DNA from 2 places in the Mesorhizobium sp. M0140 genome. Region 1 is predicted to be linked to the other one. Evidence: predicted binding sites of a transcription regulator. Region 1 holds the regulator's gene; the other holds the start of a gene.
What was found. The regulator PhoB, encoded in region 1, activates phosphate uptake and scavenging genes when phosphate is short. The targets are predictions, from matches to a motif close to TGTCATNNANCTGTCAT.

Region 1 (16,272 bases):
CTTTTCGATCGCCACACGCCGCACCGGTTCGCTGAACATGTCGTAGCCGATGCCGGCTTGGTTGGATGGATCCAGCGGTTCGAACAGCACGATAGGGGTACGCCAGGATTGCGTGGTATCCGGGTAGATTGGATGACTGACGCCATAATCGTGCAGCATATCGCGTTCGACCGTCGCCTCGTCGCCCGCCTTTGCCAGCCTGAGGAAACCGATGCCGCGCAAGCCGGCGAAATTCTTGTCGACATCGAGCGCGTTGAAGAACGCCTTGAACTCATTGCGAGAAATATCGCCATTGCGGGCGTCGAACAGGGCCTGCGTCGAGCGCAGCAGCGACAGATGCAGGTCGATGCGGCTCTCGATCCGGTTGAGCGCATCGTCGGCAGTCGCCTCGAACTTGATGCGCGCGGCTTCCTGCGTGGCGAAATAAGCAAAACCTGCCATCACCATGCTGATCAGCGCGACGGCGATAAAGGCGATGATCGGAAAAAGCTTCTTCAACGGATCGTGCGGTCCCTGAGCGATGTCGGACCTTTATGGGCAAGTCGCCGTGCCAACACAATGCCAAGGCCAAGCCATCCTTACGGCTGGCATATCACGTGTCCGGCAACCGCGATCTGGCTCGATCTCAGGCCGCTATCTTCAGCGCGCCCGGTCCGGGAATGGCGCCCGGCGGGCATTTGCCCAGAATGATCATCCCCAGCACCTCGTCCTGGGTGACATCAGTGGTGCGGGCGGTGCCGACGACCTGGCCATTCTTCATGACGCAGACCCGGTCGGCAAGCTCGAACACATCGTGGATGTCGTGGCTGATCAGGAAGATGCCGATGCCGTCGGACTTGAGCTGCTTGACCAGTTCGCCGACCTGCGCCGTTTCCTGCGGACCAAGCGCCGCCGTCGGCTCGTCCATGATCAGGATGCGGGCGTTGAACAGGATCGCACGCGCGATCGCCACCGATTGCCGCTGGCCGCCCGACAGCTTGATCACCGGCTCCTTGAAGCGCTGGAAGCGGGGATTGAGCCGACCCATCACCTTGCGTGCCTCGGCCTCCATGGCAACGTCGTCGAGCGTGGCCCAGGCGGTCATCAACTCGCGGCCGAGGAACAGATTGGCGGCGGCGTCGACATTGTCGGCCAACGCCAGCGTCTGGTAGATCGTCTCGATGCCGTATTTCTTGGCATCGCGTGGATTGGAGATCGATGCCTCCTCGCCGTTGACGAAGATCTGGCCCGAATCGCGCTTGTAGGCGCCGGACAGGATCTTGATCAATGTCGACTTGCCGGCGCCATTGTGGCCGAGCAGCGCCACGACCTCCCCGGGGAAAAGATCGATCGAGGCGTCGTCGACGGCGCGGATGCCGCCAAACGCGATCGAGATGTTCCTCATGTCGATCAGCGCGGTGGCTGTAGGAGCAGTCTTGTCAGTCATGGCATGCCCTCCTAGACGCGCTTGCGATAGACGGTGTCGAGCCACACGGCGATCACCAGTACGGCGCCGACGACGATGCTCTGCAGCGGCGAATCGACGCCAAGCAGCACCATGCCGGACTGCAGCGACTGCATCAGCAGGGCGCCGAGCATGGCGCCGATGATCGTTCCCGACCCGCCGGCAAGCGACGTGCCGCCGATCACGGCGGCTGCAATGACCAGCAGCTCGTCGAGCGTTCCAAGCACGTTGGTGGCCGAATTCTGCCGGGCCGAGGAGATCGCTGCGGCGATCGTGGCCAGCACGCCCATGATCATGAACACCTTCATGGTGATCCAGCGCGTGTTGATGCCGGCGAGATTGGCCGCCTCGGGATTGCCGCCGATAGCGAAGACATAGCGGCCGAAACGGGTGCGGTTGGTGATGAAGGTCATGACCAGCCCGACGGCAACCGCCATCAGCACCGGTATGGCGATACCGTGGGCGATGAACAGGCCGCCTTCGGGAACGGTGATGTTGTTGGCAGCCGCATATCTGTTCACGATGCCGATCGGCCAGGGATAGGAATTGGCGAGCCAGACCGCGCCCATGATGGCGCCGCAGGTGACGACTCCGAGCAGCGTCTCGGCCCAGATCGGACGTAGCGGAAACCGGAAACGCTTGCGCTGTACCCGCCCGTTGAACAGCCCAAACACCACGGCGAGGCAGGCGACAATCCCGACGACCCAGCTCCAGGTCGCGCCGATCGATCCCGCCGGCCCGCCGCCCATCAGCTGAAAAGTGGCGTCAAGCGGCGCCACGGTCTGGCCTGACGTGACCCACCAGGCCGCACCGCGCCAGACCAGCAGGCCACCCAGCGTCACGATAAAGGCGGGCACTTCGAGATAGGCGATGACGAAGCCTTGAAAGGCGCCGATCAGCAGGCCGAGCGCCAGGCCGATGACCAGCGCCAGGACCCAGATCCACGGATTGCCGAGTTCGAGCCCGACAAAGCGCACCAGGAAATGCACCTGGGCAAACCCCATCACCATGCCGATCAGGCCCTCGGCGGAACCGACCGACAGGTCGATGTTGCGCATGACGATGACCAGCACCATGCCGCAGGCCATGATGGCAACCGCGGATGTCTGCACCGACAGGTTCCACAGATTGCGCGGCGTGAGAAAGGTGCGGCTGTCGAAATCGAGCGGGTTGACGCCGAGGCGCAGGCTGGAAATGACATGCAGCCCAATCCAGATGACCAGCAGCGCGCCGATCATGCCGAGCATGCGGGTATCGATCTCGGTCGCCTTCAGGAACCGGGCGACGGCCCCGAGTTCCGACGCGCGCGCCGTATCGGCCTGTGGGTTGGACGTCGTATCGGTCATGATTTCCTCCCACCGACTGGCCGTCTGACGCGTATACCGGAGCCCAGCCTAGAAGCTATCCGCATGATGCGGAAACACAAAAGTCTTTGAGAAAACGCCGCGGCTTTTGGGCCGCGGCGTTGAGAATGCAGGCACAAGCCAGCTTTTAGTTGCAGGCCGCGACGGTGCCGGCAGCGACGCCCGTGCAGACTTCTTCCTTCTTGATCCAGCCAGCGTCGATGACGAGGTTGAGATTGTCCTTGGTGATGGCAATCGGGGTCAGGAACAGCGACTTGACGGTGTTGCCGCCCGGCGTCGTGAAGTCCTTGGCGCCGGCAATGTCGCCGGTCTTCTTGCCGTCTGCGAGCTGCGAAGCGATCTCGGCGGCGGTCTTGCCGAGCTCACGCGCGTCCTTCCATACCGAAACGGTCTGCGTGCCGAGCGCGATACGGTTCAGCGCGGCGTGGTCGCCGTCCTGACCCGAGACCGGCACTGTGCCGGCAAGGCCTTGCGCCGTCAGCGCCGCGACGACGCCACCGGCGGTGCCGTCATTGGCCGCGACCACCGCGTCGACCTTGTTGTCGTTGGCGGTCAGGAACTGTTCCATGTTCTTCTGGGCGTTGGCGGGCAGCCAGCCATCCGTGTAGGCTTCGCCGACATTCTTGATCTTGCCGCTGTCGATGGCTTCCTTGAGCACTTCCATCGAGCCCGAGAACAGGAAGTCGGCATTGGGATCGGCACCGGAGCCCTTGATGAAGACGTAGTTGCCTTCCGGCTTGACCTTGAACACTTCGCGGGCCTGCATGCGGCCGACTTCCTTGTTGTCGAAGGTCAGATAGAAGACGTCCTTGTTTTCGATCAACCGGTCATAGCCGACGACCGGAATGCCTTCGTCCAGCGCCTTCTGCACCGCAGGGCCGATGGCCGAGGCGTCCTGCGCCAGGATGATCAGCGAATTGGCGCCCTGCGAAATCAGGCTTTCGACATCGGTGAGCTGCTTGCCGGGATTGGACTGCGCATCGGCGGAGATGTACTTGTCGCCGGCGGCCTCGATCGCCGTCTTCATGGCGGCCTCGTCGGTCTTCCAACGCTCTTCCTGGAAATTGGACCACGAAACGCCGACGACCTTGTCCTTCGCCTGCGCGACAGACGCGAGCGTCAGCGACATGGCGGCACCCGCCAGGATGGCGGCTGTGAATCTTTTCATATTATCCTCCCTGCGCCGCGTATGGCGCGACCAAACTGACCCGAGGGCCGGCACAGAAGCCCTATTTTTTCGAGCCTCGAAAAAACACTGGGCCAACGTCCGAACGCTGTCAACATCGATTCTGATGGATTTTGATGTCATTTCGAGTTTTTTTCGAGTCTCGGAATAAATAAATGACAGGGCGTGCAGCTTCTGCCAGTATTTACCTGCGTCACCGACAGCGTTCCAGGGCAGGAAGAACCGCGGCGACCGGGAGGACGTGAAAGAACATGTCGGTCGGAATCCGCCACGACGATCTGCGTCGCCGCAACCGGGCGATGGTAATTGCGGCCGTGCGCCAGGCCGGACAACCGTCCCGCACCGAAATCGCCGCGACCACAAGCCTCAGCCATTCGACCATCTCGGCGATTTCCTCCGACTTGATCGTCGAAGGCATCCTGACCGAAAGCAAGCCGAGCGAGGCCGGCTCGCTCAAACGCGGCCGGCCGCAGGTCGGCCTCAGTCTCAATCCGGAAGCGGCCGCGGTAATGACCGTAGTGCTGTCGCTGAACTTCCTCTCCGTCGCCGTCATCGACTATGCCGGCCAGGTAGTATCCGAGGAACAGCGCCGGCTGGACACGCTGACGATGTCGCGCGAGTCGCTGATCGGTGAATGCGCGGCAATCGTGCGCCGCCGCCTGGCAGATCCCGACCTGGACGTGCGCAGCATCGCCCGCATCGCGCTGGCGATCCAGGGCATTACCGACACCCGTGCCCGCGCCATGCTGTGGTCGCCGATCACGCCGCACACCGATATCGCCTTCGCTGACATATTCGAAGACGCGTTCGGCATCCCCGCCATAATGGAGAACGACTGCAACATGATGGCGGTGGCGCTGCGCTGGCGCGACCCCGATCGTTACCGCGACGATTTCATCGCTATCCTTTTGTCGCACGGCATCGGCATGGGCCTGGTGCTGAAGGGCGAATTGTTCACCGGCACCCATTCCTCGGGCGGCGAATTCGGCCACATGATCCATCGGCCGAACGGCGCGCTCTGCCGCTGCGGACGGCGCGGCTGCGTCGAAGCCTATGCGGGCAATTACGCCATCTGGCGCAACGCCAGGCAGATGGGCGAGGATGCAGAACCCGTCGCCGATGTCAGCGACGCCGACATGCGCGCCCTGGCTGCCGCGGCCCGCGAAGGTGACGGACCCGAACGGGAAGCCTATCGCAAGGCTGGCGAAGCGCTCGGCTACGGCCTCGGCAGCCTGTTCGCGCTGATCGATCCGGCGCCCGTTGCCATGGTCGGCGTCAGCGCGGCCGCCTTCGACCTGATAGAGCCGGCACTGCGCGAGGCGATTGCCCAGACCGCCGGTGGCCAGCACTCAAAATCGATTTCCTTCGACACCGAGCCGAACGAACTGCCACTGATCCGCGAAGGCTGCGCCATGCGGGCACTGATCTTCGTCGATCAAGAGATTTTTGCGCCGGGCGTGCAGGCGAGAGGGAGCGCCGGAAAGAGCGTGGCGTGAGGACCAGGGTCAAAATTGCGCGGTCCGCAACATCTACCGCTCCTTGAAAGCGCGCGCGAAGGAATCGCGCATCGGCCGTACGAGATACTCGAAGAAAGTCCGTTCGCCGGTGCTGATGAACGCTTCTACCGGCATTCCAGGGTAAAGCTGCTCCGCTTTCACGCCGGGCGGCAAGTTGGCGGCAATCTTCAGCTTGGCGCGGAAATAGGGTTCATGCGTAGCCTGATCGATAAGCCGATCTGCGGAAACCTGTGTCACCATGGCTGAAATCTCAGGGGTGAGCCGCATGTTCAACGCTGATAGTCGCAGTCTTGCCGGCTGGCCGACACGAACCTGGTCAATGTCTTTCGGCGGCAGCCGTGCATCGACGATCAAGCCCGATGCCGTAGGCAGAATCTCCATGATCTTCTCGCCGGGGGCAATCACGCTGCCCTTGGAATTGTAGGTGGACGATACCACGATGCCCGCCGCCGGCGCCTTGATCGTCGTCCGCCGCAGCACTGCCTCGGATGCCCGCATCTGTTCGTCAATGTCAGCCAGCGAAGAACGTACCTCGTCGAGTTTCGTCAGGGCTTCCTCCACGCGTTGCGTGGTCAGGCGCTCTATCTGCTCCTGGGCTTCGACGATCTGGGTGTTGGCCGATGCAAGATTTGCCTCCAGCGCCCCTGCCTGCCCGACGAGATCGGCCTCGCTACGCAAAAGCTGTGAATATTCAGTGCGATTGGTGAGGCCCTTGTCCAAAAGGCTGGTCTTGATGCCGAGTTCTTTCTTCACGACTTCGGCCTGTTGCTCAATGGCCTGTTTCTGGGCCTGCAATCCGACAACAGACTGGCGATGCATGGCAACCCGTTGCCTGAGGATCGATTGTTCCGATCGAAATCGGGCGAGCCTGGCGTTGAATTCCTTCTGCTGTTCTTGAACCAGGACCTCGAAATTGTGTTGGAACGGTGCCGGCGCAGCCTCTGTGATTGGCGCAAGCCGATCCAACCCGTCGCGTTCCGCCTCCAGCCGCGAGGCGCTGGCCTTCAACGCGATCGACTGTCTCGTCAGCCGGTTGAGTTCGGCTTGCGCGGCTGTTCGATCCAGCAGGATCAGTTCCTGGGCCTGTTGCACCCGATCACCCTCATGGACGAGCAACTCTTGGATGATGCCGCCCTCGGGATGCTGGATGAGGATGTTCCCGCCTGTCGCCGAGATTGTGCCTTGCGTGATGACCGCGCCGGACAACGGTGCACTGACCGCCCAATAGCCAAAGCAACCCATCAATATCGCCATTGCCGCGTATCCGGCGAATGCCACCCGGCGAATGTCGGTGCGTGCTGTGCCTTCCCGGACGAGGCTCTGTGCTGTCATCTTCTACGATCCAAAGCGGACACTATGAGGGGTGCCGCGGTTCGTCGTTGCAAAAGACCCTGTCACCGCCATGCTGCGCTGTGGGGCAAGGCCGATGCCGGCGATTGGCTGCCGCATCACGTCGCCGCTTGGACCGAAGGCTTCGATCACTCCGCTGCGTAGAAGCATCACGCGGTCGCAGGCTGCGGCGACCGAAGGGCGGTGCGTTATCACGATTGTCGTAACGCCCGCCGCTTTCGCGGCGGCAAGCACTTCTTCGAGCGCGGCTTCGCCGCTGCCGTCGAGATGGGTACTGGGCTCATCCAGAACGAGAACATGCGGATTGCCGTAAAAAGCGCGCGCCAGCCCGATCCTTTGGCGTTCGCCGCCCGACAGTGTTCTGTCCGACGAACCTATTCTGGTCTGATAGCCGTCTCGCTGCTCCAGTATCAGCTCATGCGCCCGGGCATTCTTTGCTGCCTCGACGATAGAGGCGTCATTCGCATCGGGTTCAAAGCGGGCGACATTTTCCGCGATCGATCCGGGAAAGAGCTCCACCTCCTGAGCGAGATATCCGATATGCCGGCCAAGCTGCTTCTCGTCCCAGGTTCTGAGATCGGCGCCATCAATCCTGACGCAGCCGCTGGTTGCCTGAATCGCACCGACAAGTAATCTTGCCAGGGTGGACTTGCCGGCTCCGCTCGGACCTATTATCGCCACCGCTTCGCCTGCGCCGATGCGGAAGTTCAGTCTCTTGATGATGGGTTCGGTGCCGGGTGTGGCGTTCGGCGCGACAAAGATGAGGCCCTGCACGACAATTTCGCCGGACGGGTCCGGCAAGGTCAGTTTTTGCGCATGCGCCGGATGGGCGGAAAACGCCTTGTCCAAACGCTTCCACGATCGTCTGGCGTCGACGATCTGCCGCCATGACCCGATCAGTTGGTCGAGCGGCTGCAGCGCACGGGACGACACCAGGGAAGACGCGAAGATCATGCCGGCCGTCATCTTCCCTTGCAGCACGAGCCATGCTCCGACACCCAGTATTGCTAGCTGAAGCATCATGCGTACGGCTCGCGACGTTCCACTGAAAATCGCGTTGGCCATCGACGAACGGTCATGCAGGACTAGCGCCTCCGCCACGTGCCTTCCCCACACTCGCGCGGCGTTTTGGATCATGCCCATGGCGCGCAGCGTCTCTGCATTCCGGGCAAAGGCCTGCTCCGACAGGCTGGCAACAGCCGAGCGTTCCGCCGACAAGGCATCATTCTTGCCGATGGCAAACTGATTTGCCACGACCAGCGCAAGCAACAGACCAGATCCCGCCAGCGTAAGCCAGAACAGCAAAGGATGGATGAGGTACAGCAGGGCGAGGAAGAACGGAGCAAACGGCAGGTCGAACAAGACCGCCGCGCCACGTGACCTGATGAAGGCGCATACCGAGGCAAGGTCGCGCAGTGGAGGCAGGGCTGCTCCCCCGGCGTACTTAGCCTCCAGCGAGACGGCGAATGTCCTCGCGCCCAGTCTGTTGTCGACAATGGCTGCAACGCGCTGCGTGTAAACGGAGCGGACCGCATCGAGGAGACCGAGAAAGGCGAGTGCGAGAACCGCGATAGCAGAGAGGTAAAGAAGCGTCTCGACGCTGGAGGAAGGCAGGACGCGGTCATAGACCTGCAACAGATAAAGGGGGATCACCAATAGCAGGATGTTGATGAGGAACGAAAAAACACCGACATCGGCGATGGCGCGCCTCAAGACTGCCCGCAGATCAGACCGTGCAATCATTCCCGCGCTCCTAACGGCTCATGGCCCCAACATAAGGGCGTCGCTTAGACCGAATGGTCGCCGGCGATGTCCAAGGGGTGGTGCTGCAGGTCGTCCAGCGTATAGGCGCGGATGTAGTCGATCTTCATCTCCGCTGGCGTAGCCAGATGGTCAGGAGGCTGGCCGGCAATGCCGCCCACCGCGAGATTGGCCAGCATATACATGGGATCGTGCATGTCGGCCGGCGTCGCTGCTTGAGCGACCTTTACACCATCGTAGGTCCAGACAAGCTCATCCTTCGTCCAGAGCAGGCCATAGGTGTGGAAACCGTCGGTATCCGCAACGTTCACCGTTGACGAAACCTTCGTGTGCGCTCCCGTCTCATTGGAATGCGCCGTCATGTAGAGCGTGTTCGGGTCCTGGCCGCGCGTTTCGACAACGTCCAGCTCCGGCGGCCACGATCCGTCCTCCGGAAGCAGCCAGAACGCCGGCCAGGCTCCGGCTGTTTCAGGAAGATCCGCCCGCATTTCGAAATAGCCGTAGGTTTGCGAGAAGGTGTCGTGGGTCGTCAGGATCCCCGAGGTGTATTCGTAGTTGTTGATCAGAGGCTTGATGTCCTCCGGCGCCTGCGCGGCGGTGATGGTGAGGACGCCGTTCTCAACGCTGAACGGATGGACCGAACTCGTCGGGCCATAATTGGCGTCGATATACCACTGCAACTCACCATTGCTGCTCAACGTGCTGCCGTTCGGCGCTCCCCACCAGAAATTGGAATTCCAGGTGCCGTCCTGCCCGTCCCGAAGGCTCAGCGTGTTGAAATCGTCGGAGAAGGACAGCGTCATTGCGGACTTGTCTATCGGAAGTTCGAACTGGGTGGGCTGCAGCTTGTCGATGGTCGTATTCTTGAACACCAGGATTTCGTCGGATCCGAGGTTCAGCATCACGTTCGATTCCACTTGGACCATCTGTGAACGGACGGCATCGAACGAAGTGAAATCGTAGCCGTTAAGGCGGAGCGCATCGGTCGCACCGAAATCGAAGATAAGATCGCTTCCATTACCTTTGGAGATGGCGAAAGTATCGGCGCCATCGCCGCCGATCAGGACATCATTTCCCTTGCCGCCATCCAGCGTCTGGTGACCTGACCCGCCCTTGATGATGTTGTCCAACGCATTTCCGAACGCAAATCGGTTGGTGCCGGTAACGACGAGGTTCTCGAAATTGTCAGGGAGCTTGTAGCTCATCCATGTGTCGATCGTGTCGATCCCTGCCCCAGGATCCTCGACCACCTTGTTGTTGGTGGAATAGAGATGATAGTAGTCGTCGCCGGCGCCACCGTGGATCGTGACAGTGACGCCGGTGTCTCCCCAGAAGGAGTCGTTGCCGGAGGTGCCATGCAGTTCCGGTCCAGACCCGGTGGCCGAGAACCAATGAGTGGAAGCGCCGGTGTAGGCAAGAGGGATGCCTTTGGCGTTTAAGACCGTGCTCATCAGAAATCCTTCCTCATGGTGTCCGACCTGGTCAAAGGTCCGGCGACCGCTCCCAAAGCAACGCTGCAAGGAACGAGATCGTTCCACGGAATCGTCATTCGATCCGAGACCGCAATAATCGGAAGGCGGATAATGAATAAGGAGGTGATGGCTCAATGTAAATTGAAGCAATTTAGTAAAATCGTATATTTATGCAGAACACACGTCGTTTAACGAACGTATATCTAAGTTAACTCAAATTTATTCTTGCATGGCTTTCTGGTCGGAGTCTGCGGGCAAGATGGCGACGTACCGCCAAGAGCGGTCATCCTCATCAGGTTTCGAATGACCGCATTTGGGCCAAAGCGTCACGTGCTCGCTCCCCATCGATGAGACGAGTGCAACATTCCACTCTTCGCGGCTGTTGGCGACCACGTGCTAATCGAGTTTTCCCGGTCACGATCTATCGGGACGGAACAGCCACCTAGTCTTCCCTGATCGCGTAACCCGCCCCACGGATGGTGCGGATGACATCAGGCATGCGGCCGTTGTTGACCGCCTTGCGCAGCCGGCCGACGTGCACGTCGACAGTGCGTTCGTCGATGTAAATCGTCTCGCCCCAGACATTGTCGAGCAGCTGGCTGCGCGAGAACACGCGGCCGGGGTGGCGCATCATGAATTCGAGCAGGCGGAATTCGGTCGGCCCGAGCCGGATCTCGCTCTTCTTGCGATAGACCCGGTGCGACTCGCGATCGAGCACGATGTCGCCGACCTTTAGCACGCTGGACAGCACTTCCGGCTTGGCCCGGCGCAGCAGCGCCTTGACCCTGGCCATGAACTCCGGCGTCGAGAACGGCTTGACCAGATAGTCGTCGGCGCCGGTCGACAGGCCGCGCACGCGGTCGCTTTCCTCGCCTCGCGCGGTCAGCATGATGATCGGCAGCCGCTCGGTCTCTGGGCGCATTCGCAGGCGCCGGCAGAGTTCGATGCCGGAAACCGCCGGCACCATCCAGTCGAGCACGAGAAGGTCGGGAACGTTCTCCTGCAGCCGGATTTCGGCCTCGTCGCCGCGCGTCACCACCTCGACCTGGTAACCTTCGGATTCAAGATTGTAGCGGAGCAGCACGCCTAGCGGCTCCTCATCCTCCACCACCATGATGCGTGGTGCGATCATCGGCTGGTCACCCCTGTTATGCCGCTGGCGCGGACATTGCCGTCTCGTCCTGCTTCGGACGATTGGCTGGCAGCTGCGTGCCGGTCAAAACATAGTAGGCATTTTCGGCGATGTTGGTCACGTGGTCGCCGATCCGCTCGAGGTTCTTGGCGCAGAACAACAGGTGCGTGCACGCCGTGATGTTGCGGGGATCTTCCATCATGTAGGTCAGCAGCTCGCGGAACACCGAGGTGTATTTGACGTCGATGCGTTCGTCATTGTTTCTGAGCGTGGCAAGCGCTGCCGGGTCGGCGGCGGCGTACTCGTCGACGACCCCCTGCACCTGGATCAGCACCAGTTGCGCCATCGCGTCGATCGAATGCGAAAGGTCGTGCGGCGTGACACTCAGCCCGACAGTGCCGACGCGCTTGGCGATGTTCTTGGCAAGGTCGCCGATGCGCTCAAGGTCGCCGGCCATGCGGATCGAACCGACCACCGCACGCAGATCGTTGGCCATTGGCTGGCGCTTGGCGATCAGCGTGATGGCGCGATCGTCCAGCTCGCGCTGGCGTGCATCCATGATGGCATCATCGGAAACCACGCGCTGCGCCAGCGCATTGTCCGAATTGAGCAAAGCCCTGGTCGAGCCACTGACCATCGAGCGGGCGAGATCGCCCATGTCGCGGATCAGCTGGCTGATCTGCTCCAGATCCTCATCGAAAGATGCGACGGTATGTTCACCCATGATCTTCGTCCCTCGTATGCCTGAGCTCAGCCGAACCGGCCGGTGATGTAGTCCTGGGTGCGTTTGTCGTCGGGGGTGGTGAACATCTTGTCGGTGGCGCCCTCCTCGACCAGATAGCCTAGATGGAACATCGCGGTGCGCTGCGACACGCGCGCTGCCTGCTGCATCGAATGGGTGACGATGACGATGGTATAGTTCTGACGCAGTTCGTCGATCAGTTCCTCGACGCGAGCGGTGGCGATCGGGTCGAGCGCCGAACACGGTTCGTCCATCAGGATCACCTCGGGTGACACGGCGATGGCGCGTGCAATGCACAGACGCTGCTGCTGGCCACCGGAAAGACCCGTGCCAGGTTCTTGCAAACGGTCCTTGACCTCGTTCCAGATCGCCGCCTTCTTCAGGCTCGACTCTACGATCTGGTCCATGTCGGCCTTGCGCTTGGCCAATCCGTGGATGCGCGGACCATAGGCAACGTTCTCGTAGATCGATTTGGGGAACGGATTGGGTTTCTGGAACACCATGCCGACGCGCGCCCTGAGTTCGACGACATCGATGTTCTTGTCGTAGATGTCTTCTTCGTCGAGCGTTATCTTGCCGGTTACCCGTGCTGAATCGATGGTGTCGTTCATGCGGTTGAGGCAGCGCAGGAAGGTGGACTTGCCGCAGCCGGAGGGGCCGATCAGCGCCGTCACCTGGTTCAGGCGGACGTCGAGATCGACGTCGAACAGCGCCTGCTTCTCGCCATAGAACACGCCGACCTTGTCGCCGCGCATTTTGATTACTTCGTTCGACTTCATCTTGTCGCCCACTGCGTTTTCAAGGGACTGTTCGGTCATGATGTTCATACCAAGATGCCTTTTTTCTACCAGCGCCGCTCGAACCGACGCCGAAGCACGATCGCGGTGATGTTCATGGCCATGAGGAAGACGAGCAGGATGATGATGGCGCCGGACATACGCTCGACGAAGGCGCGTTCGGCCTCGTTCGCCCACATATAGATCTGCACCGGCAGCGCGGTGGCCGGATCGAAAGGCGTCGTCGGTGGATCGGCGACGAAGGCGACCATGCCGATCAGCAGCAGAGGCGCGGTTTCGCCGAGCGCACGCGCCAGACCGATGATGGTGCCGGTGAGGATGCCGGGCGCGGCAAGCGGCAGGATGTGCTGGAACACCATCTGCATCTTGGAGGCGCCAAGACCGAGAGCTGCCGAGCGGATCGACGGCGGCACCGCTGCAAGTGCGGCTCGCGTCGCGATGATGATCGTCGGCAGCGTCATCAGCGTCAGCACCAGGCCGCCGACGAAGGCGGCAGAGCGCGGCATGCCCAGGAAATTGATGAACACCGCGAGGCCGAGCAAGCCGAAGACGATTGACGGCACTGCGGCCAGATTGTTGATGTTGACCTCGATAAGGTCGGTAAAACGGTTCTTCTTGGCGAACTCCTCCAGATAGATGGAGGCGGCGACGCCGATCGGCAGCGCCAGGAGCAACACGATCACCATCATATAGAACGAGCCGATGATCGCCACGCCCATGCCCGAGGTTTCCGGGCGGCTGGAGGCGCCGTAGGTGAACAGGCCGCTGTTGAAGTGCTCGGCCATCGCGCCCTCGGCCTTGAGCTTGTTCATCCAGGTGATCTGCTGGTCCGAGACCTTGCGTCGCGCTTCCTCGACGCTGAGGTCGATCTGACCCTTGAAAGCCGAGTCGAGATTGGCGGCGGCGAGGATGTTGACGTCGCGCGTCGTGCCGATCACGGACGGATCGGCGGCAACGATGTCGCGCAACTGGACGCGGGCGCCTTCCGACAGGAAGCCCTTGAGCTGCTTGATCGCCGGCTTGTCGTCGGGATTGATGCCGAGCTTGGCCACCAGCGCGTTTTCGGCGAGCTTGGGATAATTCGCCTTGATCAGAACGCTCGGATCGGTTGCGCGTTTGCCGGAAGGATCGATCACCTTCTCGTCGAACGAGATCGGCAGTGATACCGTCGTCTGCCAGAAGGCGGTGTAGCCTTTCGAGACGATGGTGATCAGCATGATTGCCAGGAACGCCAGGCCTACGGAAATCGCCACGACGCCATAGATGCGGAATCGGCGCTCGGCAGCGTAACGGGCCTTCAGGCCGATGTCGCGGCGCGGATGGGCCGCCGCCCTGACCATCGTATCCATGGAAATGTCGGTCATTCGTACTGCTCCCGATATTTGCGCACGATGTAGAGCGCGACGATGTTCATCACCAACGTCAGCGCGAACAGCGTCAGGCCGAGCGCGAAGGCGACCAGCGTCTGCGGCGAATTGAACTCGAGGTCGCCGGTGAGCTGGTTGACGATCTTGACGGTGATGGTCGTCATCGCCTCGAACGGGTTGATGGTGAGGTTGGCGGCGACGCCCGCCGCCAGCACGACAATCATCGTTTCGCCGATAGCGCGCGAGGCAGTCAGCAGGACGGCGCCGACGATGCCGGGCAGTGCAGCCGGCAGGATCACCCGCTTGATCGTCTCGGAGCGGGTCGCGCCGAGGCCGAGCGACCCGTCGCGCATGGCGCGCGGCACCGCGGTTATGATGTCGTCCGAAAGAGAGGACACGACCGGGATCAGCATGACGCCCATGACCAGGCCGGCGGTGAAGATGCTCTGGCCCTGGATGAAGGGCGAACCGCCGGTCAGTGCCGCGGACAGGTCGCGCAGGAATGGCCCAAGCGTGACGACGGCGAAGATGCCGTAGACGATGGTCGGTATGCCGGCCAGCAGTTCAAGCGCCGGCTTGACCACCGAGCGCACCCTGGGCGTTGCGTATTCGGCCATGTAGACAGCCGACATCAGCCCCACCGGCACCGCAACCAGCAGTGCGACGGCGGCGATGTAGAGCGTGCCCGCAAGAAGCGGGATCAGGCCGAACTGGCCCTGGCTGCCGCCCGAACCGGCAGCGGCAAAACGCGGATCCCAGACGGTGCCGAAGAAGAAACTCATCGGCGAGACGCTTTCGAAGAAGGTGATCGTCTGGAACAGCATCGAAAGCACGATGCCGATGGTGGTCAGGATGGCGATGGTGGAGGCGGCAAGCAGCCCCCACAGCATCAGCCTCTCGACATTGTTGCGTGCCCTGGCGCGCGGCTCGATCTGCCTGAGCGCATAGAAGGCGCCGGCGATCGAGGAAACGAGAATGACAATGGCGCCGAACAGGCCGAGCCGGTCCTGGACCTTGTTCGCCTCGACGGCGATCGGGATCATGTAATCCTGCGTGTCGCTCGCCAGTGCCACACCCTTGGCGGCGAGCAGCGGCTGCAACTCGGCAAAGCTGGCAGGCATTGCGGCCAGTGTGCCCGCATCGAGTTTGCGCAGGCCCCTGGCGAGGCTCTTTACCAGGCTGACGTCCAGTGCCTCACTGGCAACCTTGCTGTCGACGGTGCGCTCGGGCAAGGCAGCGTGAATGTGTCGGTCCAGATAGATGGAAGACCCGACGGTCCAGACGGCAAGCAGCAAAAGAGCAGGCAGAACGGCGAGCAGGAAGGCCCACCAGCCATGATAATGGGCGCGCGAATGCGGCTTGACCTTGCCATTGTCCTGGGCCGCGGCACGTTGCCGGCCGATGAAAAAGGCAACCAGGCCGACGGCAACGACGATGGCCAGTACGAGCAAGGACGACATGGACCCACCCCAAGAGAAATTCTTACGCAGCCGCCATTGCGGCCTGCGATGAAACCGGGGCGCGGGATTGGCCCGCACCCCGGTTCGGCAGCTGATTACATCGACTTTCCGGCGGCGAAAGCGTCACGCTGGGCCTGACGCTCGGCATCCGGTGCAGCAACGAGGCCGTATTCGGCGAGCGGGCTTTCCGGGCCAACCATCTGGTCGTCAAGGAAGAACTCGACATATTCCTTGAGGCCGGGAACGACGCCCAGATGCGCCTTCTTGACGTAGAAGAACAGCGGGCGCGAGACGGGATACTTGCCGCTGGCGATCGTCTCGGTCGAAGGCACGATGCCTTCCACGGTGGCGACCTTCAGCTTGTCGGCATTGTTCTCATAGAAGGCGAGGCCAAACACGCCGACGCCGGTCTTGTTGGAGTCTATGCGGGCGAGCGTCTCGGTATAGTCGCCATCGATGTCGACGGCCTTGCCGTCCTTGCGGATGGCGATGCAGGTTTTGCCGATTTCCTTGTCGTCGGCAATGCCGGCAGCCTTGAGAGCAGCCTTGTCACAGCCGGCATCGAGGAGCTTGGTCTCGAACACTTCGCGCGTGCCGTGCTTTTCGCCCGGAATGTAGGCGGCGATGTCCCAGTCGGGCAGCTTCGGATTGACCTGGCTCCACTTGGTGTTCGGATTGTC
Region 2 (16,272 bases), on a different contig from region 1:
TGGCTGTAGCGCTGGCTGAACTGGAGCAGTTGGGTGCCCTCGCTCGGCTGGGTGATCTGGCCGCCGCCATCGTCGGTGATGTCGCCGCCGACGACAAGGCCGAGCGGCGCGCCTATCTTGCCGGCCGAACGCAGGCCGGTGGCGACGCCATTGATCTCGGCCGGCCAGTCCTTGTCGCCAAGCGCATTCAGCACCGCCACGTTGCGCAGCAGCGCGGCGTCGGTCTTGCCTTCTTGCAGGCAGTTGGGGCTCAAGCCGCTCGCCATGCGGCAGGCATGGACATCGGCGATGAACAGGAAGGTGGCGTCGATCGACTGGACGCGTTGCCCGGTCTGGCCTAAGGCCGGCCGCGGCAAGGCGCCGGCCGCGGCAAATCCTGCAGCTTGTACCAGGAAGTTGCGTCGGGAAAGCGATCCAGTCGAACGGCGATTCATCATCTGCTGATTCAGCATGGACAGCAGCCGGTCGTCCAGCGCCTCTGCGCCATCATCGACATGACGCCACGGGTCTGGCATGTCTCGCTTGCGCAAGCGCATGCCGCCGGTTGCGTCGATGCCAAGTCCGCCAGGAAGGGTTTCGTTCTGGCGAGATCCGGCATCCAGAGCGAATTTCGGCCCGTGGCCGGCGGGATGATGTCGGTTGCCAACACCTACGAATCGCAATCGCCCCAGACCCAATATCTGTTCGCCGGCCTGATCGAGGTGTTTCGCGACAGCGACACCGGCCGCCAGGCGATGATCCCGTTTTCCGATCTGCGAAAGCTGTTCCCGCTGAAGGCGGGGGCAAAGGCCGCGATAGAGTTCGTCGAGCTGTCGCCGAACAAGCCGCCGAAGGGCACCAAGACGCTGAGCCTGGTCGTCAAGGGCAAGGAGACATTCCGTCTGGGCGATTGCAAATACAATGTCCTGGCGGTCAAGGAGACCTTCAAGAACGGCGCCGGCGAGACGCTGGACTCATTCACCACCCTCTATGCGCCCGATCTGCAAGCCGCGCTCGCGCGGCGCTACGATGAAGGCACCAGTTCGGAATCCGTCAACGGCTACGAGACGATCAAGCCGCTGGCCGAGTAGGTTAAGAGCCCAGGCTTCTTCGCTTCCCCCTCGTGTCAGCCAGAGCGAAGCCGCAAGGTCGAGAGAAGTGGCTGCGTCGCGATCCTGCACACCCCCCTCTGTCCCGGACATCTCCCCCGCAAGGGGGGGAGATTGGCTGTCACACCGGCTTTCGCCAATCTCCACCGGTGAAGGTACGAGCGAGCGCCGATGCTGCAGATCTCCCTCCTTGCGGGGGAGATGGCCGGCAGGCCAGAGGGGGGTGCTGTCCCGCCGACATCAAATAATTCTCGGCCGTGGCAGTATCCTGTTGCGTCGCCTGGCAACCAAGCCGCCCTGCGACGGCGCGCTGCGCTCCAGCCCCGCCAGGCAATCCCGCAGCACACCGGCATCCTGCGCCGTCTTGGCCATCGACATCGCCCCGGAATAGGCGGCGACCGTCAGCGCGGCGAAGCGTTCGGGGTCCGTGCCCTCGTCCTTGCCCGCCTGCTGGTCGGCACGCACCTTGTCGGCAATCGCCCGCCGCCACCCGCCAAAGATATCGGCAAGGGCAAGGCGGAAATCGGGATCGGCAAGCGACAGTTCGTGCGCCAGATTGTTGAGCGGGCAGCCGCGCACGAACCCCTGCTGCTCCAGTTCCGCCGCCACGGCCTCGAACACGGCGCGCACGCCCTCGCGCGCCGATGCCGCCGCCAGCACCGGCGCGATCCATGTCTCTTCGACCGCTGCCGCCACACGCTCGTCGATCACAGCCAGCGCCAGCGCCTTCTTGGTCGGGAAATGGTGATGCAGCGCTCCGCCGCTGACATCAGCCGCCGCCATCAGATCGCCGATACTGGAGGCGTGATAGCCGCGCGCCTGGAACGCGTCCTCGGCGACATCGAGCACTTTCTTGCGCATGCCCTCAGGGTCGTTGATGCGTTTTCCCGGGCGCGGTTTTGGCTGGACGGTCATCTCTGCTGACATTGCCGAACTTTAGCATGTTGACAAAACAGGACAACCGGTCTGTTTTACAAAACAGGACGATCACTCTGTTTTAAGGAGAGTGCCGGATGAACCTGCCCCAGAACGTCGCGACGAAACCCTCAGCGCTCGCTTCGCCTGTCGTCGAGCTTCGGCAATACACGCTGAAACCCGGCCGGCGCGACACGCTCATCGGCATCTTCGACAGCAGGCTGATCGAGGGCCAGGAGGACGCCGGCATGACCATCATCGGCCAGTTCCGGGACCTCGATCGGCCTGACATGTTCGTCTGGATGCGCGGCTTCGACGGCATGGATGCGCGGAAAAATGCTCTCGCCGCTTTTTATGGCGGGCCGGTCTGGGCGGCGCACAGTGATGCGGCCAACTCAACGATGATCGATTCCGACGATGTGCTGCTGCTCAAGCCGGCGTGGCCGGGCGCCGGCTTCGACCTCGCGGGCAAGCAGCGGCCAAGCCTGGCCGATGACGAAAAGCCCATTCAAAACAAACCGCTGACCGGCATCGTTGTCATCGAGATTCATCATTTGCAGCCCGGCACAGAGGCTGATTTCGCCAATCGCTTCGAGACTGAGACGGCGTGCCTGATGACGGCCGACGCACGCCTGTTCGCCGCTTTCGTTACCGAGCATGCCGAAAACAGTTTTCCGCGCCTGCCGGTACGGGCTGATGAAAGCGTCTTCATCAGCGTCATGGGTTTTGCCAGCACCGAGGCGCATGCCCGCCACCAGGCCGCCCTCGCCGCTTCTCCGGCATGGCAGGATTTTTGGCAGGCCGCGCAGCTCGGCCTGACCAAACCAACGGAGACTTTGCGGCTGTCGCCGACATCGCAATCATTGGTCGGGCGCTATTCCTAAAGCGCGTCGACGCGCTTTAGGAATAGGCCTTTTTTGTGCATGTCGTTCTCCCAAAACCGGGGGCACTTTTGGGCGACATGCATCAGACTTCAAACGCCTCGAAGATGACCTTCGCCACGAGGCCTGGATCTTCCCAATGCGGGTTGTGGCCACAGCTCTCGGCCCGAACGAAGACGGCTCCGGCAAGAGCGGATTGCAACGCCTGCTGGTGCGCCGCGCCGAACAGCGGGTCGCAGGCCCCGGCGATGATCAGCGTCCGGGCCTGCACGGCCCGCGCAGCATCGGTCAGGTCGGCGCGGCGGATTTCCTCGAGAATCGCGCGCCAGCGCGGGATCGGCATCGCCGAGGCCTCTTGCGCCAAGCCGGTGAGAAAGGCTGCGGGCACGTCGGGACGACAGGCATGCCACCAGGCATAGAACGGATCGGTCGGCGATATCGGATCTCGCAGGGCCTCGACGCTCACCACCAGCGGATGACCCGGCGCGAAATCGGGCTTCAACGTGCCGGCCAGGACCACCAGCCCGCCGATCAACTCCTTGTGCCCCGCAGCCAAAGCGACAGCCACCATGGCGCCCAGCGAATGGCCGACGACGACCGGTCGGTCGAGTTGTAAACTCTGGATCAGCCCGGCGATATCATCGGCAAGATCGGCGATGCCGCAGTTCTTGCCAGCCTGCGAGGCGCCGTGGCCGCGCAGATCCGGCATGATCAGACGGCGGCCGGCCAGATATGGCACCAGAAGCGAAAAACTGCGGCTGGTGTCGGTGAAGCCGTGCACCAACAGAAGTGCCGGCTCGGCGCCCGATATCTCGACATAGGCGATGTCGAGATCGCCGACAGTGACGAACTGCTTGCGGCCGGCCCAGGCGCCCTGCTCCGCCACCACAGCCTGCTTCGGCAAGTCATCGAGCGCGGCCGCTCTCACAGGCCGAGCTTTTCCTTGACTGCGGCGAGGCCCGGCTTGCCGTCAAAAGTGGTGACGCCGGCGAGCCAGGCGTCGAGGCGGCTTTTGTTCGCCATGATTGCCTTCAGCGCACCGTCCTCCGGCTTCATGCCGTCATTGATCAGATAGCCCATGCCGACATTCTCGAAATCGATGTCGAAGGCGAGGTTCCTGAGGAATTGCGCGACGTTCGGGCATTGCTGCAGATAGCCCTTGCGCACCTGCGTCGTCACGGTCGCGGCGCCGAAATTCGGGCCGAAGAACTTGTCGCCACCGGTCAGGTACTTGAAGTCGTACATCGTGTTCATCGGATGCGGCGCCCAGCCCTGGAAGACGATGAACTGCTTTTCCTTGATCTCGTAGCCGACCTCGGAAAGCATGCCGGCTTCGCTGGACTCGACCACTTGCCAGCCGTCCAGGCCAAAGGCGGGATCGGCGATGGCGTCCATCATCAACTGGTTGGAGCCGGGCTCGATGCCGTACATTTTCTTGCCGAACTTGTCCGCGAACTTGTGCAGGTCGGAGATATCCTTAACGCCGGCCTCCCAGACATAGGTCGGCACGGCGAATGTGTATTTGGCGCCTACGAGATTGACGCGCACATTCTCGACCGAGCCGTCCTTCTTGTAGGGCTCATAATAGGTGACCATGGCCGGGTCCCAGTAGCCCAGGAACAGGTCGAGATCCCTGTTCTTCATGCCCTCGTAGATGACGTTGATGCCAAGAACCTGGCTTTGCGGCTGATAGCCGAGCGCCTGCAGCAGGACATTGGCGACCGCCGTGGTGAAGGCAAGGTCGTTCCAGCCGGGTTCAGCCATGCGGACAGTGCCGCACTGCTCGGCCTCGGCTGCCTGGGCCGCATTCGAGGCCAATATCAGCGCGGCAAGACAGACGCCATTTGCAAGCATGCGCAACATTTCGGTTCTCCTCATTGTGATCAAATTGACCGATTGGTCTTTTTATTGTCCCACGGGTCAATGATTGATCTGAGCGGACGAAAATGTCAACGTGGATTCGCCATGCATGGACCGACCCCGTGAAACTCAAGCGTCTCAGCGAGATACGCCGCAAGGAGCTGCGGCAGGCGGCCTTCGCGGTGCTGGAGCGCGAAGGCATTGCCGGCGCGACCCTGGAAAAAGTGGCCGCCCAGGCAGGTGCCTCCAAGGGCATCGTGCTGCACTATTTCCGCAACAAGCAGGAATTGTTCGAGCACGCGATGCGCGAGGCCAATGCCGTCCTGTGCCAGGCGGTGATCGCGCGGCTTCGCCGGGCGCGTACGCCGATGGAGCGCATGGATGCGGTGATCGAGGGCAATTTCGAGGAGCATCTGTTCCAGCCGCCTCTGTGCCATGCCTGGCTGTCGCTCTGCGCCGAGGTGCCGCGCGACGAGAAGATGGCCCGTATCCAGCGGGTGATCCATGCGCGCATGCGCTCGAACCTGTTGTCGGGCCTGCACGGCCTCGCCTCGCCTGGAGACGCCGACGACATCGCGCTTGGCGTCACGGCGCTGATCGACGGGCTTTGGCTGCGGCTCGGCCTGCAGCCAGGCAGCGTGTCGCGGGAACAGGCGGTCCGCCAGGTCAAGAATTATGTCGCGGGTCGGTTGACTTTGGGGAAGCTTGCGACCGCCGGGGCTTAAACCAACTCGGCTGGCCTGCCGGATGGCAACGGTCGAAGTTCATACCGGGGGATAGGCCGACGGCTTGACCGCGGCCGCCACTATACGGCGATCTCGACGACGACTAAATCTCGGAGCGTCCCATGAGACTTCACAACAAGCGCGCGCTGGTCACCGGTGGCTCGGACGGCATCGGCCTGGCGATCGCCGAGGCCTTTTCGCGCGAGGGCGCGGACGTCCTGATCGTCGGCCGCGACACCAAGAAGCTCGACGCTGCCCGCGAGCAACTCGGCGGCACTATCGAGACGCTGTCGGCCGATCTTGCCACATCGGCCGGCATCGCGGCCGTCGTCGAGCATGTGAAAAAATCGGGCAGGCCTCTCGATATCCTCGTCAACAATGCCGGAGTGGCTTTCCTGGTGCCGTTCGAGACCGTCAGCGTGGCGCAGTTCCAAGAATCCTTCGCGCTCAATGTGGCGGCGGTGTTCTTCCTCACGCAGGGCCTGCTGCCGCATCTGGCGGCCGGCGCATCGGTGATCAACATCTCGTCCTATTTCGCCAACAAGATGATCCCGAAGCGGCCGTCGAGCCTCTATTCCCTGTCGAAAGGCGCGTTGAACTCGCTGACCAAATCGCTGGCCTTCGAACTCGGCCCGCGCGGCATCCGCGTCAACGCCATCGCGCCCGGCACGGTCGACACAGCCATGCGGCGCAAGACCGTCGACAATTTGCCGGCCGAGGCAAAGGCCGAGCTGAAAGCCTATGTCGAGCGCAGCTATCCGCTTGGCAGAATCGGCCGCCCCGACGATCTGGCCGGTATCGCGGTCTATCTGGCCAGCGAAGAGGCCGCCTGGACCAGCGGTGGGATCTTCTCCGTCGACGGTGGCTATACCGCGGGGTGATCCGTCCGGTCGCCAGACCAGGCGCCGGCATTTTCCGCGGCGCCGCTTTCCACGAATCCGAGTGCGCCTACCGCCTCCAGGACCTGATCGCGAACCCAGCGATGGGGTGGCTCGTTGTCGTGGCGCGCGTGCCAGTACATCCTGATTTCCGGAACAGCAATGGGAAGTGGCGGTTCAAAGATGACGAGCGGCAGGGTCTTGGCCGCCCAAACCGCGAACTGCCTGGGAACTGCCGCCAGGTGGTTTCCGTTTGCCACTGCCAATGCGACAGCCTGAAAGTGCGGCAGGGCCAGGCTTACACGGCGCGTTCGTCCGATCTTGCGGAGCGCCTCGTCGGTGGAGCCCGACATCGAGCCATCGATAGAACGAAGAACATGGGGCAGTTCGCAGAAGAGCTCGATCGGTAGAAGCTCGCCTTCCATGATCCCCGCCTGCCTGATCGCAGCGTTGTCGCTCGCGGCGATGATGGCGAATGGTGAATGGAACAGAGGCGTGCTTGAGACCCAGTCGGAGACCTCCAGCGGACGCTCGAGCGCTACGTCGATTTCATCGTCCTGGAGCAGCCGCGAGACGTCGCCGCGCGCGCTGTCGAGAAACCTTAGCGACGCGCGCGGCGCGGCACCCGCGATGCGCGCCGCTAAAGTTGGCATCAGCATCATGGAAAAGAAATCCGCACCCATGAACGTGAAGGTTCGCTCCAGTTCCACCGGATCGAACGCCTTGGCCGAGTGGAAGACGCGTTCGATTTCACGAAGCGCCACGCGTAACGGCTCGGCCATGCTCTCGGCGCGTGGCGTCGGCATCATGTCATTGCCCCGTCGCACGAACAGCTGGTCGTTGAGGAGATGCCGCAAGCGATTGAGCGCAGCGCTGACGGCAGGCTGGCTGAGGCCGATCTGCTCGCCGGCACGCGTAACGCTTCTCTCCCGCAGAAGGGCGTCGAACACCCTGATGAGATTGAGGTCGAGCGCGTTCAAATTCATCGCATCAATTCGCCCCATACGATCATTCGATTTCCGTTGTCGGCATATCCCTGGCTAGATCGTCATCGGCCCAGCAGGCACAGGCAACAGGAGGATCAGACGGCCATGACAATGACCCCCGGCACGATCACAGGCAAGGAACTCTTCTGGTTCAACAACACGCTTGTCGCGATCCACGTCTCGTCGGCGGCAGGAGAGGACGGCACCTGCGTCGTCGAGCATCGCATGCCCTATGGCGACTCCCCGCCCCTGCATGTGCATCGCAGGGAGGACGAAGTGTTTCACATCCTGGACGGGAGACTGCGCTTTCAGATCGACGGCCACGAACGCATTGCTGAAGCCGGCGAAACCGTCATTGCGCCGAAAGGCCTGCCGCACACCTACCGGGTCGAATCGCGCGAAGGCGCGCGTACGCTCACCATCACGCGCGGTTCGGATTTCGAGACGATGCTGCGTCAGGCGAGCCGTCCCGCCGAACAGCCGGAGGTGCCGCCGCAGATGCAACCGACACCGGAAATCATCGCGGCACTGGTGCAGCTCTGCGCAGAAAACGGCATCGACATTGTCGGTCCGCCGCTAGGGTGAGAGGCCGAAACCGCGCATTCTTTCCCTTCTCCCCTTGTGGGAGAAGGTGGCCGCGAAGAGGTCGGATGAGGGGTGTTCCAGCTTGGCGCCGACGGCACTCCGTCACCCACCCCTCAACCGTCTCGGCGCTGCGCGCCGATCCACCTTCTCCCACAAGAAGGGGAGAAGGCGAGAAGCGCCGCACCTTCAACCGATTTGCATCCTCGCCGTCCGCAATCTCCGCTTGAAGCCGTTTGTGCAACGCGATACGCCGTTGCCGACTTCGACAAGGAGAGACCCGTGACCGCTGCAAAGACCAGAACCGAAACCGACACGTTCGGCCCGATCGAAGTCGCCGCCGACCGCTATTGGGGCGCGCAGGCGCAGCGTTCCCTTGGCAATTTCAAGATCGGCTGGGAAAAGCAGCCGGCATCGATCGTGCGCGCGCTGGGCATCGTCAAGCGGGCCGCGGCCGAAGCCAATATGGACCTTCAGCGGCTCGACCCGGCGATCGGCAAGACGATTGTCGAGGCGGCACAAGAGGTCATCGACGGCAAGCTCGACGACCATTTCCCGCTCGTGGTCTGGCAGACCGGCTCGGGCACGCAGTCCAACATGAACGCCAATGAGGTGATCTCCAACCGGGCGATCGAGATGCTGGGCGGCGTCATGGGCTCCAAGAAGCCGGTGCATCCCAACGACCACGTCAATATGAGCCAGTCGTCGAACGATACCTACCCGACGGCCATGCACATCGCCTGCGCCGAACGCATCGTGCACGATCTGTTGCCGGCGCTGAAGCACCTGCACAAGGCGCTCGCCGCCAAGAGCAGAGAGTTCAATCACATCATCAAGATCGGCCGCACGCACACGCAGGATGCCACCCCCCTCACGCTTGGCCAGGAATTTTCGGGCTATGCCGCGCAGGTTGCCTCGTCGATCAAGCGCATCGAGCTGACATTGCCAGGCCTGCAGGAACTGGCGCAAGGCGGCACCGCCGTCGGCACCGGCCTCAACGCGCCGGTCGGCTTCGCCGAAAGGGTGGCGGATCGCATCGCCACCATCACCGGCATCGCCTTCGTTACCGCACCGAACAAGTTCGAGGCGCTGGCGGCCCATGATTCCATGGTGTTTTCGCACGGCGCCATCAATGCGGCTGCCGCAGCACTCTTCAAGATCGCCAACGACATCCGCTTCCTCGGCTCCGGCCCGCGTTCGGGCCTCGGCGAACTGTCGCTGCCCGAAAACGAGCCGGGCTCGTCGATCATGCCGGGCAAGGTCAACCCAACCCAATGCGAGGCGATGACGCAGGTCTGCGTTCAGGTGTTCGGCAACAATGCCGCCCTCACCTTCGCCGGCAGCCAGGGCCATTTCGAGCTCAACGTCTACAACCCGCTGATGGCCTACAACTTCCTGCAGTCGGTGCAGCTGCTGTCCGACGCATCGGTCTCCTTCACCGACAATTGCGTCGTCGGCATCGAAGCCCGGGAAGACAACATCAAGGCGGCACTCGACCGCTCGCTGATGCTGGTGACGGCGCTGGCGCCGACCATCGGCTACGACAATGCCGCCAAAATCGCCAAGACCGCGCACAAGAAGGGCACCACGCTGCGCGAGGAAGCGCTTGCCACCGGGCTGGTCAGCGAAGCCGATTACGACCGGCTGGTGCGGCCGGAGGACATGACGCATCCGGGGTAAGCAATTCCAGGAAAAATGTCTTGCGGTTTTCCGTCCGGAATTGCGTCAACAAAAGCCCGGTATTTGGCGACGGGAGAATTTACTCCCGTCACGACCTGACCCGAAGCGAATTTTGCGCGGGCCGCCCGATCACGGAAACGTAAGTACTGTGAACAATGTGTCGCCAACCTGGTGGCTTTGGTGAACAGTCGGCTTGCTCTATCTCCCCGGTATCAACCCCTTCCGGAGAGCCACCATGTCCATCAACACTTCAGTCGCCGGTTCCGGCGCATCCAATGCCTCGACCACCATCCTCATCGGCCGCGTCCTGCTTGCGGTCATCTTCCTGCTTTCAGGTTTCGGCAAGCTGGCCGCCATCGCCGGCACGGCCGGCTATTTCGGCAGCCTCGGCCTGCCCTTGCCGACCGTAACGGCCATTGTCGTCGGCCTGATCGAGCTTCTCGGCGGCCTCGCCATCCTCGTCGGCTTCAAGACCCGGATTGTCGCCTGGGTGCTGGCGATCTTCACGGTCGCTACCGGCTTGGTCGCCCACACCGGTTGGGCTGACCAGATGCAGATGATCCAGTTTCTCAAGAACCTCGCCATCGCTGGCGGCTTCCTCGTGCTGGCTTCCTCGGGCGCCGGTGCCTATTCGATCGACGCCAAGCGCGGCTGAGCCAAAAACTGGCAATAGCCGAACGAAAGAGCGGCGCGGAATTTTCCGCGCCGCTTTTTCGTTGTTGGTACATGCCCGCCGATCGGTCGGCCGGAGTTTTCTGCTAGAGCAGTTCACCGTTTCACGGAAACGGCCAACCGCTCTAACTCTTTGATTTGACACAATTCTGGGCGGAAAACCGTTTCACACTTTTCCTGGAATTGCTCTAGGATCGGGGCATCGGACGAGGCCGGCCGGCGGCCGATAACGGAGGTGAACATGCCCCGCAACGCGCTGCTCCTGCTCTCCCGGCTGCTGCTCGCCGCCCTGTTCGTGCCCTCCGGTTTCCAAGCTTTGAGCGATATTGCCGGCACGACAGGCTATTTCGCCGGCCTCGGCCTGTCGCTGCCGACGCTTGCCGCCTGGGGCACGGGACTGTTCGAACTGATCGCCGGGCTGCTCATCCTGGTCGGTTTCCAGACCCGGATCGCGGCGCTGCTGCTCGCCGCCTTCTGCATTGCCGCCGGTTTCATCGGCCATTACGGCCAGGGCGGCGGCGACGCGATGCTCGCCTTCCTGCACCAGCAGATGCTGATGAAGGACATTGCGATATCAGGGGGGTTCGTTGCGTTGGCGATGGCCGGTGCGGGAGCCTGGTCGGTCGACGGACGTGGTTTGGCCTGACGGACTGGGTTGGAAACGTCGACGGGACAGCACCCCCCTCTGTCCTGCCGGACATCTCCCCCGCAAGGAGGGAGATCGGATGTCATCCAGGCTTTCGCCAATCTTCAATGTTGCAAGAAAAAAGCACCGACGACGAAGCAGCCAATCTCCCCCCTTGCGGGGGAGATGTCCGGCAGGACAGAGAGGGGTGTGAAGAAACTCGACCGAGCAGGTTCTAATCCGCTCTGCTCCGACTCTACTTCACCGACCCACTGGGCCCACCTTCGACGGCCAACACCAGCCGGCGGTTGGTGATCCTGGCCAGTTGCGCCAGGCGCCCGGCCGGCCGCTCGCCATAGAGATCGGCCAGCGATGCCGGCAAGACCAGCGCCAGCACGCCGTTGGCGCGCTGTTCCCATTTCAGCCTGGGCATGATGCCGGGCATCGACGCCGTCAGCAGGTAGACGACGCGCATCATCGCGGCGAGCACGCGCGCCCGCTCCAGATAACGCGGCGGCGCCAGCGCCTTGATCTCGGGGGCGATGGCTTCGTTGAAGATGCCGTCGTGACGATAGGCGTTGGCCATGGCCAGGAAAGCACGGCCGGGATGGTCGACGCCGAAGAAGGAGGCGTGCGCAATGATGTTGAGCGATTGCTTGCCGCGATATTCGGGATGCGCGCGCCAACCGATATCGGCCAGCAATGCGGCCGCGTGGCGGTAGCGCGCCTCGTCTTCGGTCTCCTCGATGCCGAAAGCGGCAAAGGTTTTGGCGGTCCAGTCGACGAGTTCATGCGCATGGGCGACGGAGCGTGAGCGCAGGCGGGCGAGTTCCTCCGAGGCCGAAATCAGCGGATCGGCCTTCTGCTCCGCCTCATCGAGCAGCGAATAGAGAAAGCCTTCGCGTACACCCAGAGCCGAAACGATGATCTTCGACGGCTGCATCGCCGCCATGATCTCCTGCAGCACGACGGCGCCATAGGGCAGCAGCGAACGGCGGTTCTTGGAAACGCCTTCGATGCCCTTGACCTTCTCGATCTCGGCCTTGGCCACCTGCTTGAGGAAATTCGCCGCGCTTTCGGCCGAGATCTCGTAATGGTGCATGACACCAAGCGGATAGTTGGTCATTTCCATGTGCAGCCGGGCAAGATTTCGCCAGGTGCCGCCGACGGCGTAGAAGGGCCGGCCCTGCCCGCCTTTCAACAGCTTCGCCTTCGCCAGTTCGTCACGCGCGATCTTCGCCGCCTGAGCCAGCGAGTTCTTCGCCATGTCCTGCAGGCGCAGGCCGCCCAACGGCAGCGTGATGCCGTCACCGATCGCTTCGCCGCTGACGTCGACCAGTTCGAGGCTGCCGCCGCCCAGATCGCCGGCGATGCCATTGGCCGGGTGGAAGCCGGAAATGACGCCGAGCGCGGAATAATAGGCTTCCTGACGGCCGCTGATGACACGGATCTCGGTCTTCAGCACATCCTCGGCGCGGTGGATGAAATCGGGGCCGTTGACCGCCTCGCGGGCCGCGGCGGTGGCCAGCACATACATATGCTCGGCGCCGGCCTGGTCGGAAAGCGCGCGAAAGCGGCGGAACTCCTCCATCGAGCGCGTCACCGCCTCGGGGTCGAGCTTGCCGGTCGACACGATGCCGCGGCCGAGACCGGCCAGCATCTTTTCGTTGAACAGCATGGTCGGCGAACGCGCCAGCCCCTCATAGACGACGAGACGGATCGAATTCGATCCGATGTCGATGATGGACAGCGGTCGGCGGTCCTGCAACCGGCCCTGGGAATCAGACAGCATCAGCCGGACGCTGCTGCGTTCTTCTTGCGGCGCTTGAACTGCGCAATGCGCTTGGGCGCATGCGACTTCAGCGCGTCACCCCGTCCCGACAGGCTCGGATTGGTCATGAAATATTCCTGCGCGTTGAACGGTTCCTCGCCCTCCTCCAGCACGACGCGCCGGGAGGTTCCATCAGCCAATACGTCGAAACTTTGCTGATTGTCCATGATGTTGCCCAGCATGATCTGGCCAAGGATCTGTTCGTGCACAGTTGGATTGGTGATCGGCACCATGGTTTCGACGCGGCGGTCGAGATTGCGCGGCATCAGATCGGCCGAGGAGATGTAGACGATCGCCTCGTCCGACGGCAGGCCGTGACCGTTGCCGAAGCAATAGATGCGGCTGTGCTCGAGAAAGCGGCCGACGATCGATTTTACGCGGATGTTTTCCGACAGGCCCGGAACCTGCGGCCTTAGGCAGCAGATGCCGCGCACGACCAGGTCGACCTCGACGCCGGCGCGGCTGGCATCGTAGAGCGCGTCGATAATGATCGGATCGACGAGTGCGTTCATCTTCATCCAGATGCGCGCCGGTTTCCCCTGCACCGCGTAGGCAATCTCGTCGGCAATGTGCTTCAGGATGCGACTTCTCAGCGTGAACGGCGAGATCGCCAACCGCATTTCATCCGTCGGCTCGGCATAGCCGGTGATGAAATTGAACAGCTGGGCGACATCGCGGGCAATCGTCGGATCGGTGGTGAAGAAGGACAGGTCGGTGTAGATGCGCGCCGTTACCGGATGGTAGTTGCCGGTGCCGAGGTGCACGTAGTTGCGCAGCTTGCCGTCCTCGCGCCGCACCACCAGCGACATTTTCGAATGGGTTTTCAGCTCGAGAAAGCCGAACACGACCTGCACGCCGGCACGCTCCAGGTCGCGCGCCCAGCGAATGTTGGCTTCTTCGTCGAAGCGCGCCTTGAGCTCGACCAGCGCGGTGACCGACTTGCCGGCCTCGGCCGCGTCGACCAGCGCACGCACGATCGGGCTGTCATTGGAGGTGCGGTAAAGCGTCTGCTTGATCGCCACCACTTCCGGATCGGCCATCGCCTGGCGCAGGAACTGCACCACGACGTCAAACGATTCGTAGGGGTGATGGACGACGATGTCCTTCTCGCGGATGGCGGCGAAACAATCGCCGCCATGCTCGCGGATACGCTCGGGAAAACGCGGATTGTAGGGCATGAATTTCAGGTCGTCGCGAGGGACGGCGACGATCTCGGAAATCTGGCTGAGCGCCAGCGGCCCGGTGAGCACGCTGATGCGGCTCGACGACACGCCAAGCTCGCCGGCGACGAAGTCGCGCAATTCGCCAGGCATCAGCCTGTCGAATTCGATGCGGATCACCGAACCGCGCCGCCGCCGCTTCAGCGCCGTTTCGAACAGGCGAACCAGATCCTCGGACTCCTCCTCGACCTCGATATCGCTGTCGCGAATGATGCGGAACGTGCCGGAGCCCTTGACCTCGTAGCCGGGGAAGAGCTTGCCGATATAGAGGCCGACCGCCTCTTCCAGCGGGATGAAGCGGACATGATGCTTGCGGTCCGGCAGACGGATGAAGCGCTTCAGCGCCACCGGCAGGCGCAGCAGCGCGCTCATCTCCTCGCCATTCTTGCGATGGCGCAATTGCAGCGCCATCGAGAAGCCGAGATTGGGAATGAACGGGAACGGGTGCGCCGGATCGATCGACAGCGGGGTGAGCACCGGGAAAACCTGTTCCTGGAAATGGTCTTCCAGCCAGATTTTCTCGTCCTTGGTCAGCGCATCGCGGGTGATGCTCTCGATGCCTTCCTTGTTGAGCAGCACGGTCAGCGCCGAAAGGCTCTTCTGCTGGTCTTCCTGCAGCCGCTCGACCTCGCGCAGCAGTTGTTCGAGCTGCTGTTCGGGGGTGCGCCCGTCAGGGCTCTTCAGCGTGATGCCCTCGCGCACCTGGCCGGCAAGACCGGCGACGCGGACCATGAAGAACTCGTCGAGATTGGCGGCCGAGATCGACAGGAAGCGAACGCGCTCCAGCAGCGGATGATTGAGGTTCAGCGATTCCTCGAGAACGCGCCGGTTGAACTGCAGCCAGGAAAACTCGCGGTTGACAAACCGGTCCGGGTTGCCGCCCTCCGGGCGAGCCACCTCGACGTTCACGAATTCACTCTGCACCGGCTTCAGTTCGTTCATGATTCCCGCTCTTCCCGTACCGTCAGCCGGTTAGCCGTCTTTATAGCGACCCATGGTCCCCCCGGAAACCGAACTCGGTTTTCGGTTCATGGGTTAACCGGCTTAACTTATCCTCTGACAGGCTTTTGCGACAGTTTCATTTCATCGAACTTGCAAAGAGGCCTGATATGATCCAGATGCAGACGAGACTGCGTTAAGGAGACGACGATGGCAGGCGGTTCCATTCCCCATTTTCAGAACGATGCGGGCTTTCAGGCAATCGACATCGGCGTGAAGGAATTCATGTGCACGGGCGCCAATCCGCCTTTCGACCACCCGCATGTGTTTCTGGACATGGGCGACGACAACGAAAAAGTCTGCCCCTATTGCTCGACGCTCTACCGCTATTCGCCGAAGCTGAAGGCGACCGAGACGTTGCCGGCCGGCTGCATCTATATCGACCAGGCCGCCTGAGTCCTTCGCGACAAGCGCGATGACCGACACGCGATCCCGGCAAATTGTCATCGCCGGGGCGGGCGTCGCCGGATTGACCGCAGCCCTTGCGTTCGCCGAACGCGGCTACCCTGTTCGGGTGTTCGAACAGGCGCAGCGCCTGGAAGCTACCGGCGCCGGCATTCAGCTCTCTCCAAACGCGACCCGCATCCTTCGCCAGCTTGGCGTGCTCGACCGGCTGCTGCCGGCGGCGGTGCGGCCGGAAGCCGTGGTGTTGAAGGAGGCCACGACTTTGCGCGAACTGGCGCGCGTGCCGCTGGGGCAAGCCGCCGAAACGCGCTGGCAGGCACCCTATCTCGTCGCGCACAGGGCCGATCTGCAGAGCGCACTGACCGCGCGCGTTGCCGAGATGCCGGATATCCATCTCACCACCGGCGCCCGCATCGGCGACGTTGACACCGGCCCGGATGGCATCACCGCGACGGCCGAGATCGGCGGCAAGACCATCGAGGCGGAGGGTTTCCTGCTGGTTGGGGCCGATGGCGTCTGGTCGTCGGTGCGCGCACTTGTCGATTCGGCCAAGGGGTCGGCTTCGCCAAGGAACCATTTCTCCGGCGAACTGGCCTGGCGCGCCACCGTCGCGGCCGGCAGTGCCGCCGGTCGGAGCTTTGCCGCCATCGGCGCCAGGGACTGCGTCACCACCTTCCTGCATCCTGGCTTCCATATGGTCGCCTATCCCGTCAGCAAGGGTGCGGCCTTCAATCTCGCGGCCTTCACCAGGGGCGACCGCATTGCCGAGGGCTGGTCCGGCAACGCCGACGCCGGGATCCTGACCCGAGCCCTGCGCGGCACCGCGGCAGAACTTGCCCGTCTGGTCGAGCAGGCCGGCCCGTGGACCGCATGGCCGATCCACACTGTTGACCCGCAACAGCCCTGGACAACACCGAACGGCATC

Region 2: a site for PhoB is predicted at 15,013-15,029, ahead of NKJ37_RS12580 (RNA degradosome polyphosphate kinase). Genes of this name have one in related genera too.

What each region holds. Positions count from the first base shown of each region.
Region 1 covers NZ_JAMYTM010000003.1:42,065-58,336, forward strand. The annotation lists gene NKJ37_RS03900 (CHASE domain-containing protein) at 1-498, opposite strand, end outside; gene NKJ37_RS03905 (ATP-binding cassette domain-containing protein) at 626-1,426, opposite strand; gene NKJ37_RS03910 (sugar ABC transporter permease) at 1,438-2,790, opposite strand; gene xylF (D-xylose ABC transporter substrate-binding protein) at 2,936-3,976, opposite strand; gene NKJ37_RS03920 (ROK family protein) at 4,246-5,490, shown strand; gene NKJ37_RS03925 (HlyD family type I secretion periplasmic adaptor subunit) at 5,524-6,843, opposite strand; gene NKJ37_RS03930 (type I secretion system permease/ATPase) at 6,847-8,604, opposite strand; gene eglC (endo-1,3-1,4-beta-glycanase EglC) at 8,649-10,073, opposite strand; gene phoB (phosphate regulon transcriptional regulator PhoB) at 10,537-11,226, opposite strand; gene phoU (phosphate signaling complex protein PhoU) at 11,243-11,950, opposite strand; gene pstB (phosphate ABC transporter ATP-binding protein PstB) at 11,977-12,795, opposite strand; gene pstA (phosphate ABC transporter permease PstA) at 12,813-14,129, opposite strand; gene pstC (phosphate ABC transporter permease subunit PstC) at 14,126-15,592, opposite strand; gene NKJ37_RS03965 (PstS family phosphate ABC transporter substrate-binding protein) at 15,688-16,272, opposite strand, start outside.
Region 2 covers NZ_JAMYTM010000010.1:50,771-67,042, forward strand. The annotation lists gene NKJ37_RS12510 (metallophosphoesterase) at 1-437, opposite strand, end outside; gene NKJ37_RS12515 (hypothetical protein) at 495-1,070, shown strand; gene NKJ37_RS12520 (TetR/AcrR family transcriptional regulator) at 1,329-2,003, opposite strand; gene NKJ37_RS12525 (NIPSNAP family protein) at 2,102-2,887, shown strand; gene NKJ37_RS12530 (alpha/beta fold hydrolase) at 2,970-3,812, opposite strand; gene choX (choline ABC transporter substrate-binding protein) at 3,809-4,747, opposite strand; gene betI (choline-binding transcriptional repressor BetI) at 4,831-5,469, shown strand; gene NKJ37_RS12545 (SDR family NAD(P)-dependent oxidoreductase) at 5,592-6,350, shown strand; gene NKJ37_RS12550 (LysR family transcriptional regulator) at 6,335-7,333, opposite strand; gene NKJ37_RS12555 (cupin domain-containing protein) at 7,439-7,918, shown strand; gene fumC (class II fumarate hydratase) at 8,198-9,595, shown strand; gene NKJ37_RS12565 (DoxX family protein) at 9,831-10,250, shown strand; gene NKJ37_RS12570 (DoxX family protein) at 10,509-10,913, shown strand; gene ppx (exopolyphosphatase) at 11,149-12,684, opposite strand; gene NKJ37_RS12580 (RNA degradosome polyphosphate kinase) at 12,684-14,885, opposite strand; gene NKJ37_RS12585 (zinc-finger domain-containing protein) at 15,093-15,338, shown strand; gene NKJ37_RS12590 (FAD-dependent monooxygenase) at 15,358-16,272, shown strand, end outside.